2 regions of the Aquamicrobium segne genome follow, and region 2 is predicted to be linked to the other one. Evidence: predicted binding sites of a transcription regulator. Region 2 holds the regulator's gene; the other holds the start of a gene.
What was found. The regulator PhoB, encoded in region 2, activates phosphate uptake and scavenging genes when phosphate is short. The targets are predictions, from matches to a motif close to TGTCATNNANCTGTCAT.
Positions count from the first base shown of each region.

Region 1: the regulator PhoB is predicted to act here: its motif matches at 3,821-3,837, upstream of ACFPLB_RS02595 (YdcH family protein).

Region 1 covers NZ_JBHSLL010000010.1:128,392-133,858, forward strand. The annotation lists gene ACFPLB_RS02565 (dipeptide ABC transporter ATP-binding protein) at 1-441, shown strand, start outside; gene ACFPLB_RS02570 (M55 family metallopeptidase) at 567-1,367, opposite strand; gene ACFPLB_RS02575 (D-amino-acid transaminase) at 1,539-2,390, opposite strand; gene ACFPLB_RS02580 (hypothetical protein) at 2,554-2,760, shown strand; gene ACFPLB_RS02585 (lipoyl protein ligase domain-containing protein) at 2,760-3,467, shown strand; gene ACFPLB_RS02590 (YdcH family protein) at 3,457-3,660, opposite strand; gene ACFPLB_RS02595 (YdcH family protein) at 3,903-4,082, shown strand; partial or broken gene ACFPLB_RS02600 (IS3 family transposase) at 4,272-4,418, opposite strand; gene ACFPLB_RS02605 (hypothetical protein) at 4,360-4,611, shown strand; gene ACFPLB_RS02610 (glycosyltransferase family 25 protein) at 4,802-5,215, shown strand; gene ACFPLB_RS02615 (DUF707 domain-containing protein) at 5,304-5,467, shown strand, end outside.
Region 2 covers NZ_JBHSLL010000056.1:59,460-64,926, forward strand. The annotation lists gene ACFPLB_RS14935 (sensor histidine kinase) at 1-802, shown strand, start outside; gene ACFPLB_RS14940 (hypothetical protein) at 982-1,230, shown strand; gene ACFPLB_RS14945 (CHASE domain-containing protein) at 1,321-2,931, opposite strand; gene phoB (phosphate regulon transcriptional regulator PhoB) at 3,039-3,725, opposite strand; gene phoU (phosphate signaling complex protein PhoU) at 3,749-4,456, opposite strand; gene pstB (phosphate ABC transporter ATP-binding protein PstB) at 4,496-5,320, opposite strand; gene pstA (phosphate ABC transporter permease PstA) at 5,336-5,467, opposite strand, start outside.

The DNA.
Region 1 (5,467 bases), on a different contig from region 2:
CGCGAGCGGGCCATGGCCATGCTCAAGAAGGTCGGTCTTGGTCCTGAACATTACAATCGTTATCCGCACATGTTTTCCGGTGGCCAGCGTCAGCGCATTGCCATTGCCCGCGCCTTGATGCTCAACCCTTCATTGCTGGTGCTTGATGAGCCGGTTTCCGCGCTTGACCTTTCCGTGCAGGCACAGGTGCTCAATCTGCTGGCCGATTTGCAGGACGAGTTTGGCCTGACCTATATCTTTATCAGCCATGATCTTTCAGTGGTGCGCTATATCGCCGATGAGGTGATGGTGATGTATTTCGGCGAGGCTGTGGAATATGGCTCACGCGATGAGGTGTTTTCCAACCCCAAACACAGCTATACCCGCACGCTTTTTGCCGCGACCCCACGCGCCGATATTGCCAGCATCAAGGAGCGGTTGGCCCGCAAGAACGCTGCCTGAAGCATTTTGTGAGTACAGATGGAATCATCTGGCGTCGCATAAATGCGACTAAAACAAGAGCTTAGATCATTTCATCTGTTTTTTGTAAAAACAAGAAATGATCTAAAATATCGTGGGTACTGCGCTCAGGAGTTCATGAAGCGCAGCGCCCGCTGGATTTCAAAGAAATCGCTGGCAGTGAAAGCCACGGCCCGTGGACCGTGGGATTTTGCGCCCGGATACCACGAGGCGCGATAGGCATCGACGGGATTGTTATATTCAACCACAACCTCAAACTGCTCTGGCAGGGTCACAGGCGCAGGCAGGCTGGCGCCAGACAGGGCCTTTTCAACGCCCTCACTGATGGCGATGCGTGCGGCTGCCGGGCTGATGGCGCGTGAAGCCGCGCCAAAGCCTTGCAGGGTCTCCACCGTGGCAATGCCCGGCACCATGGTGCGCGCCTCGGCACAAATGCCCGCATCGCCCGCAATAAAGGCGACCGGCACCTTGTAGCGGGCCGCACATAAAGCATTCATGGTAAATTCCGAGGCCACTTCGCCATTCAAGATGAGACGTGAAATCCGCAGATTGGATGTATGGGCAAGGGGGTTGTCTTCCGTCCCGGCCTTGGAGTGATAGCCGGTGCAAAGGGCAGCCTGAAAGCTGGCGTCCAGCCCGAACATCATGGAATCGGGGTGGCCGGGCCAGCCTCGGATAATGCTGGCATAGGCCGGCAAGGGATCAAGCATAAGGTTGCGGCCGGTGTCATGCGCATCCTTGATAAGGATTTCAGTTGCACCGGCAGCACGTGCGCCTTCGCAAGCGGCCAGAACCTCGGCGGTCATCAGGGCGCGAAACTCGGCATAATCGGCATGGCCGTGTTCGGCTTCGTTCCAGTTCAATATGCCAGCGGTGCCTTCAATATCGGCTGAAATAAAGATTTTCATGATCGCTTAGAGCATTTTCGGTGAAAACAGGATCACCTCTAACGCTCTATCCCTTTGTTTTACGCAATTTCGGACGCAAAATCGTTTCACACTTTTGCTGAAAATGCTCTAACCTCTTGTTTTAGCCGCATTTCTGCGACGTCAGATGTAACCATCTGACTGCAAAATGCTCTAGCTCTTGCTTGCGGTTACCGTATCAAGATAAATTTTCTGGAGACGGCGTGTTAACGGGCCGGGCTGGCCATTGCCGATGATCTGCTGGTCAATGCGTACCACAGGCGTCACGAAACCGGATGCCGAGGTTAAAAAGGCTTCTGCCGCTTCCTGGGCTTCCTGCGGTGAAAAGGCACGCTCTTCCAGCTTGATATTTTTCTCCTGACACAGGCGCATAACCGCCCGACGGGTGCAGCCGGGCAGGATTGAATGTGAATTCGGACGGGTGATGATGGTGTTGTCCGGCGTGATGATGAGGGCGCTGGCCGAAGCGCCTTCGGTGATCATTCCGTCCTGGACCAGCCACACATCGTCAAAACCTGCAGCGCGGGCTGCCTGCTTGGCCATCACCTGCCCCAGCAGCATCACCGATTTGATATCGCGGCGAACCCAGCGCGGATCGGGTGCAAGCATGACCGCAATGCCATCGGTCTGCGCTTTTGTGCCCAGCAGCTTCACTGCATTGGTAAAGGCAATGAAACTTGGTTTCATGGTGTCTGCATAAAAAAAGTCACGCTTGGCCACACCGCGGGAAATTTGCAGATAGACGATTCCTTCATCGATCTTGTTGCGGGCGATCAGTTCGCGCTGGATGGCTTCGATCTCGCTTAGCGGCATGGGCAGCGGGATATTGATTTCACCAAGCGAGCGCTGCAGGCGTTGCAGGTGCAGATCATTGTCGATCATGCGCCCGCCAAGAATGGCCGTGACCTCATAAATGGCATCGGCAAAAAGAAATCCCCGATCGAATATACTGATGCTGGCTTCATTTTCAGGCATGTAATGCCCATTACAATAAACATGCGCCATTATATCTTCTCCTAAAATTACGGCCTGTCATTACAAGAGCGCTGCACCTGTACCCTTCAATAGTAAAGATATTGGCCCCTGTCGCTTGAAAATGAAAATGATAGGCCATGGCATTTGATCGAGCCTGTGCTTATGTCCATCGCATGACAAAAACAGGAGCGTGATGATGCAGGCATCCGCCACCCCTCTGAACATCAACACGCAATGCGTTGTGGCCGGCGCTGGCCCCGGCGGGTCACGTCAGGGCGATGCGGCAAAACGCAGTGGCCTGCCAACTTTCGTCAAGGACATTGCCCGCTGGCCGGTGCTTGCACGTCTTGCTGGCCGGTTGGTCGGCATGGGTATTCGCCGGGAGTGGGTGCGGTTTTGATGGATCATGCAGATAATAAGGCGGCCGGGGTCTTGCTTCATCTTTCCTATGAGGAGGCGCTGGCGCGTGAACGGGCCATGCTGGTGGCTGAGAGCAACTCTGATCTGCGCTGGATGCTGTGGCAAACAGCCCCTTGCATCGTGGTGCCGCGCAGCCATGAAAACAATGCTGATTTTGCCGCAGCTGTCATGGCATCTGCTGCGCGCGGCTGGCCGGTTCAGACCCGCGATACGGGCGGTGGTGCTGTGGTTCAGGGCTCAGGCGTGGTTAATCTGTCCATGGTGTTTTGCATGGATGACAGTGTGAGCGACCGGATCGGCGCCAGCTACCGTATTTTATGTGAACCGGTCATGGCCATGCTGCGCTGCCGGAGCATTGAAGGGACTTACCGCGCCATTCCCGGCACCATGTGCGATGGTATTTATAATATCGTTGTCGGCGAGCAGAAACTGGCTGGCACCGCGCAGCGCTGGCGTAGTCTGGGGCGTCAAAAGCCAGGCCAATATGCCGTGCTGGCCCATCTGGCCCTGTTTGTCGATCTGGATCATGCGCAGGCGGCAAAAGCGATCAATGCGCTTTATGCCGATATGGGTGTTGAGGCGGCCATTGAAGCGACAACCCATATCAATTGGACGCAAATTGATGCCGGGTCTGTTGGTGATGTGGCCCGCGAGCTTGATGCGGCCTGCCTCGCCCTCAGGCGATAATATCGGGAATGATGCGGTCCTCAAGCGCCCGCATCCGGTCTTTCAAGGCCAGCTTTTTCTTTTTCATGCGCTGAATCTGCAAGGGGTCACAATTTGTGGCCACCATGGCATTTATCGCAGCGTCAAAATCGGTGTGATCTTGCTTCAAACGCGAAAATTCGAGGCGAATCTCAGCCTGTTCCTGCTCGGACATTCCCTACCATTTGCAAAAAGTGACGCCCCGGAAGGCTGTGGGGATCATGATAAACGGGAGTGACTGAAAAAATCACCCATCGACAAATCAATACCACAATTTGGCCAAGGGTAAAATGCAACACTTCAGGGTTCGACAATGGCTGCCGTTGATGTCACAGTGTCATGTGGCTGTCACATATTCGGGCCGATGCCATTCATGGCAATTCTAGTCGAGGAAACGATGAAAGGGAGAAATCAAACATGTCTCTTGCTTCCCATCTTGACGAACTCCAGAAAAAACACAGCGAAATTGAGCGGCAAATTGATACCGCAATGCAGCATCCTTCCACCGATGGTCTTGAAATAGTGGATCTGAAGCGCCGCAAACTGGCGATCAAGGACATGATTGAAAAGCTCAGAGAGGGCACCGCCTCCGACTGATGTCTTGTCGGTCTCTTTGAGACGCCCTGCATATTCCAGAAAATGGCTCCAGTTCATGAGGCAAGAGTGCGGTTGTGTTGCAATAGCTGACTGGAAGGGCAAAGAGGCCCTGTTGAAGGCCATTTAAGCGGCAAGAATCGTAAAACTGCCCGGCCAAGAATGGATTTGGATTGAAGGCGTATCTCGCCTGTCGTTCGCCCATTTCTGGCTCGGCCGGGCGGCACTGAAGTCGCGATCCAGCAGGTTCGGGGCTATGTTAAATGTGTGATCGCTGTCTGTGGTTGCCTTGAACTTGTATGTTCTCTCAACGACAATCCTGTTCTTACGCATCAATCGTCTGGAATCGGCCGTGCCGCCGCTGATATTTGCGGATTATCTTGGCGCTGGAGTGATCGAATTGCTTCTTCACGCCTCTCCTGAAGACGTTACCTACGCTCCCTCCGTGCCCGCGTGGGAAGACCTGCTTGCTCCAGCTGATACCAATCTTTACAAGATGGATGTATTTAATGGTATAGACACACTCGTGTAACCTGGAAGAGTGGGCCATCAACTTCCGACCCGAGAAAGATCGGTTCTGTCTTTTTGGTTTTTTTTGGAGAACAAGACTGTCGTAACCTGGAATGCCGCAGCGACGTATCTGAAATAACCATTGCCCGAAAGGTTGGTGCTTCTCAATACTTAAGTACTCTTTCGGGGATCCAGAAGGCAGTCAGGTAATTATGCCAATTCCGATTTATGTCCCGAGTCTTGTTGACGCCGCAGCACCACATGCGATCATAAATGCGGAATTTGTTCGATCCGGACTGAGTTTCGATTTTGTCGATGCGATCAATGGGCAGCGCATGACCGACGCTGACCTTAGAATTTACTATGACAGGCTGCTCAAAGACCGTAATTTCACGCGCCCCATGAGTCGAGGCGAGATCGCGTGCGCGCTGGGCCACAGGAACGCTTTCGTGCACATAATGGTCAAACTTGACAGCCGAAGGGGGACCGGCGAAACCATCGGCAGGCAGGCTGGCGTTGATCTTGTACTGACCCGCCGTTTGCCTGTACACACGACGGGCCGCCTGTTGGGCCGCCAAGCCGTCCTCGCGGTGGCGACGTCCGCAGAAAATCTACGCTACCAGTAGGCTATGGGTCTTGGGCATCTGCGGACCCGCTGAGAGTGGAACGGATGCCCGTTCTGTCCGAGTTACGCAAAACACTCATGGATCCTGAATGAAACGCACAAACCTTGTAGTCGTCCGAGCCGGCGGAAACTCGCTCCATGGTCGCTGGCTGGAATTGCCCTATGCGCAGCGCCACTATGACCTCGTCGTAAGCTATTATGACGAGGCTGCCTTCGATGCTTTCCAGTCGGCCGAAGGCGTTACCGCTGTGCT
Region 2 (5,467 bases):
AGACGCCATCGCCAATGGCAGCCACCATCGCTTTGAGATCAATGCGCCCGACCAGGATGAATTGCGCTGGTTTGAAATCTGGATCGACCCGGACCGCCATGAAAATGGCACTGTGCGGGGGGTGATCACCACCAAGATTGAAATAACAGAGCGCAAACGCCGTGAGCAAAGCCTGCGCGCCCTGCTGCGCGAAGTCAGCCACCGGTCCAAAAATCTTCTGGCCATCATTCAAAGCATCGCCAGCCAGACCGGACGCCATGCCAGCACCATATCGGGGTTTCTGACCAGTTTTCAGGGGCGGCTGCAATCGCTTTCCGCCTCACAGGATATTGTCACATCCTCAAACTGGCGCGGTGCGGGCCTGAAAGAACTCATCAAAGGCCAGCTTGGCTATACCCCCACCAATAATGACGATATATTTCATTTTGAGGGGGCCAATCCTTATCTAAGCCCCAACGCAGCCCTTCATATCGGACTTGCCGTGCATGAACTGGTTGTCAACTCGCTTTCACGCGGGGCCTTGTCACAATCGGGCAATCATATTCATGTGCGCGCCCATATCGACAGACTGGAAGATAAAACAGAGGCAATCTCCCTCACCTTGCAGTGGAATGAGCAGCTTGAATGCCGCAGCACATTGCCATCTCCGCAAGATTTCAGGCGTGTCACACTGGAACGTGTGGTTCCAACCGCCCTGAACGGTCAGGCTTTCTTAACACTTAACAATGGGGAACTGGAATACAGGCTGGTCATTCCAGCCAGCAATTTTGAAACATCAACAGGAGGAGAAAATGAGACCTGAGCCAAAATCACCTTGCACCACGTTTAAAGCCTTTTGCTGTCACATGATTCCATCCGACTGCAAAAGGCTCTAAAATATATTTTCCCTGTAAGGCAATCCACCAGAACCTTGACGGTTTCATTTTATTGGGCAAGTGAATCACCACAAGGCGAGGGTTTTAAAGCGAGAGGAACTATTCCATGTATAAAACCATCATAGTGCTGGCAGCAATTGCTGCCATGAGCGGCTGCACCACCACTGAACGCGATGTTGGCGTTGGCGCGGCTGCCGGTGCGGTTATTGGCGGCATTGCCGGCGGCACCAAGGGTGCGCTTATCGGCACGGCAGTCGGTGCCGGCTCGGGCCTTCTGGTCCGCAATTTGCGCAATGGCTATTGCGAATATCGCGATCCCGATACCCGCCGCATCTACACCGCCCGCTGCAACTGATCTTAGAAAAGTTGCAGACTTTTTAAGATAAGATCATGCGGAAGAAGAAGGTCGGCTCTGCCGGCCTTCTTGTTTCAGCGGCCAGCCTGCTTATTTCAGCGGAATGCGGATTTTCACCTGAAGGCCGCTCGGCAAAAAACGTCGGCTGATAGACCCGCCAAGTTCACGGGTGATATTGACATCAATCAGTTTGGTGCCAAAGCCGATGCTTTCAGGCTTCTGAAGATTTTCCTGTTCCGATTCACGCCAGTTCAAGATCAACATCCGCTTGCGGTGCTGCCCTTCCACCCGCCAGTCAACCTTGAGCGCATCAATCGAATTGCTTGCTTTTCCATATTTCAAGGCATTGGTCGCCAGTTCATGAAAAGTCAGGCCCAGCGCCTGTGTGGCAGCCTCATCGAGTAAAACCTGCGGGCCATTCAACAGCCCCGGCTGAAGATCGTTGCCAAACACCTGCTCCAGTTCAATGCGCAGCAACTCCATAAGATCCACCTTTTGCCAGCGCGAGCGCGTCAGCATATCCTGTGAAGCGGCCATCGCCTGCAAGCGGGCGGTAAAGGATTCAGAAAACTCATTCACATCGGCGGCCCGTGAGGCCGTCTGTCTGGAAATCGCCAATATGCGGGAAATGAGATTCTTGATCCGGTGCTTCATCTCCTGAAGCATCAAATCCTTTTCCAAAAGGCTCTTTTCGGCTGTTTCATGCAGTTTTTCAGCAGCATCATAGGCGCGTTCCCTGTAGCGGGACACCAGCGCAATAGCGACAGCCGACAACAACCCAAACAGGCCAAGCATGACAGGGATCACAGGCGAGGATGGTGGCGAAAACGCAACCGTTGGCTCAAATTTCAAAGCCCACTGGCGGTCAGCCACATTCATATAGCGCGTATCCACAAGGTTCCCCATCGTGATGGCGGGCGTTGCGGAATTGAACATCGGTTTTTCTTCTCCTGTCTGGCTGTCATAAATGGTGACATGGACAGGAAGCAGGGGCATACGCAGCAGCGCCGAATTGAACAACTCATCAGAACGAAACCCGGCATAAAGAAAGCCGTCGGTAAGCGGAGGCGGCGTTTGAGTTGCGGCAAAAGGCCGGGCATTCTTCAACCGCACAAAAACAACAAAGCCCGCAAATGGGTCAACTCCGGCATTTTCACCCAGCATGAGCGGTGCTGTGGCATGTAGAGCGTCATCGCTCATCGCCATTTCCATCGCCTGACGACGGATCGGGTCTGAAAACATGTCATAGCCAATCAACATGTCGCTGGACGGTTTGCGCGGCTCAAAAATCACAACAGGTGCGCGCCATTGCTGATCCGTTTCAGGATAGATTTCGCGCTCCAGCCCCTGTTCCTGATGGATGAGGCTCCTGATCTGCTCCTCATCGCCTGTGCGCGCCAGCCGCAAAGTGCCCAGACCACGCAGGCCCGGGAAATTCACCTTCATGTCCAGCGCCGCAATAAAAGCCTGGAATTGCGGCTGACTGACCCGATTTTCATGTGTATCGAGAAAAGCCTGTGTGGTTTTCAACAGGGTCAGATGCAGATCCAGCCGCGTTTCAATCCGCGAGATCGCATCATCAACAATGGCCTCAAACTTGATACGTGCCGCTTCCTGACTGCCAAAATAGGCAAATCCCGCCATTGCCAGACTGATCAGGGCAATGGCCAAAAAGGTAAGAAGCGGAAAGAGTCTTTTCAACAGGCTGCGTAATCCCTCAATATATAAGGCATTAGTAGCAAGTCCGTGTATCTTGACAAGCGTGAGGTGACAACCACCAGAGCATTTTTGTGAGTACAGAGATGCCCTTATTCCGGCCTGATCGCATAGCCTGAACCACGCACCGTGCGGATAATATCGGGCATAGCCCCATGATTGAGCGCCTTGCGCAATCGGCCCACATGCACATCGACCGTGCGCTCATCAATATAGATTGTCTCGCCCCACACATTGTCCAGCAATTGCCCGCGCGAAAAAACCCGGCCAGGATTTTGCATGAAAAATTCCAGCAACCGAAACTCGGTCGGACCAAGCCTGATCTCAAGCTCCTGACGATAGACACGGTGCTGCTCGCGATCGAGCACAATATCGCCAACCGTAAGCACGGACGACAAAACCTCGGGCTTGGTGCGCCGCAGCAGGGCTTTGACCCGCGCCACCAGTTCCGGCATGGAAAAAGGCTTGACCAGATAATCATCAGCCCCGGTGGAAAGGCCGCGCACCCGGTCGCTTTCTTCACCACGCGCCGTCAGCATGATGACCGGCAAGCGCGCACTTTGCTCGCGCATCCGCAGCCGCCGGCACAATTCAATGCCCGAAATGACCGGCACCATCCAGTCGAGGATCAAAAGATCAGGCACATTTTCCTGCAAGCGCAATTCTGCTTCATCACCACGGGTGATGATCTCGACCTGATAGCCTTCCGCTTCCAGATTGTAGCGCAAGAGAATGCCCAGTGGCTCCTCATCCTCAACCACCATGATACGTGGCGCAATCATTTCCTGCTCCTGAAACCGGCTCAGGCTACGGGCGCAGGCATGCCGGTCTCGTCCTGCTTGGGACGCTCGACAGGCAATTGCGCACCAGTCAGCACATAATAGGCATTTTCTGCAATATTGGTGACGTGGTCACCAATCCGCTCCAGATTCTTGGCGCAAAACAGCAAATGCGTACAAGCCGTGATATTGCGTGCATCTTCCATCATATAGGTCAGCAATTCACGGAAAACGGCGGTATAGCGCACGTCGATCAGTTCATCTTCGTCACGCAACCGCACCAGTCCTTCCGGGTTGCGCGCCTCATATTCTTCAATAACGCCGTGCACCTGTTCCAAAACCAGCCCGGTCATATCCTCAATCGAACGGGCCAGTTCGCGCGGCATGGAGGATTTGCCAACCGCATCGACACGCTTGGCGATGTTTTTGGCCAGATCGCCGATCCGTTCCAGATCACCGGCCATGCGTAGCGCTCCCACAACGGCGCGCAGATCCTGCGCCATCGGCTGACGCTTGCCAATCAGCACAATGGCGCGATCATCCAGCCGCCGCTGATAATCATCCATGATGAGATCTTCTGAAACAACCCGCTTTGCCAATGCGCTGTCAGTAGAAATCAGGCTTTTCGTGGCCTCATCAATCATCGTGCTGGCCAGGTTCACCATATCGCGCACCAATTGCTGGATCTCTTTGAGATCTTCATCAAAGGCGGTTACCGTATGAGTGCTCATCATGCGTCCCTCATCTGTTGCCATGACAGCGGCAAATCCTCAACCGAAGCGGCCGGTGATGTAATCTTGCGTGCGCTTGTCATCAGGATTGGTGAACATCTTCTCCGTCGGCCCTTCCTCAGCCAGATTGCCAAGATGGAACATGGCGGTGCGCTGCGAAACGCGCGCGGCCTGCTGCATGGAGTGGGTGACGATGACGATGGTGTAATTTTCCCGCAACTCGTCGATCAGTTCCTCCACACGCGCGGTGGCAATCGGATCGAGCGCCGAGCATGGCTCATCCATCAGGATGACTTCAGGCGAAACGGCAATGGCGCGTGCAATACACAAGCGCTGCTGCTGGCCACCTGAAAGGCCGGTGCCCGGATCATTAAGGCGATCCTTCACCTCATTGAACAGGCCCGCCCGCTTCAGGCTGGTTTCCACAATGGCGTCCATATCGGCCTTGTTGCGCGCCAGACCGTGAATGCGTGGGCCATAGGCCACATTCTCATAGATCGATTTTGGAAACGGGTTCGGCTTCTGGAACACCATACCGACACGTGAGCGCAACTCGACCACGTCGATATTGCGATCATAAATATCTTCGCCATCCAGCGTGATCTTTCCTTCGACACGGGCTGAATCAATCGTGTCATTCATCCGGTTGAGACAGCGCAAAAAGGTCGATTTTCCGCAGCCGGACGGGCCAATCAGGGCTGTGACCTGATTTTGACGGATTAAAAGATCCACCCCGAACAGGGCCTGCTTGTCGCCATAAAAGACACACACCTTCTCGCCGCGCATCTTGATGTTCTCATTGGTGGCGGGCGCCACATCTGCGCTCATGGCCTTCTCCAGAATGGCTTCATCCATGATATTCATGGTTTTTTCCTTGATCTACCAGCGCCGCTCAAAACGCCGACGCAGCAAAATGGCTATCAAATTCATCGCCGCCAAAAACAGCAACAGAATGATGATGGCGCCTGAGGTGCGCTCCACAAAAGCGCGCTCGGCCTCATTGGCCCACAT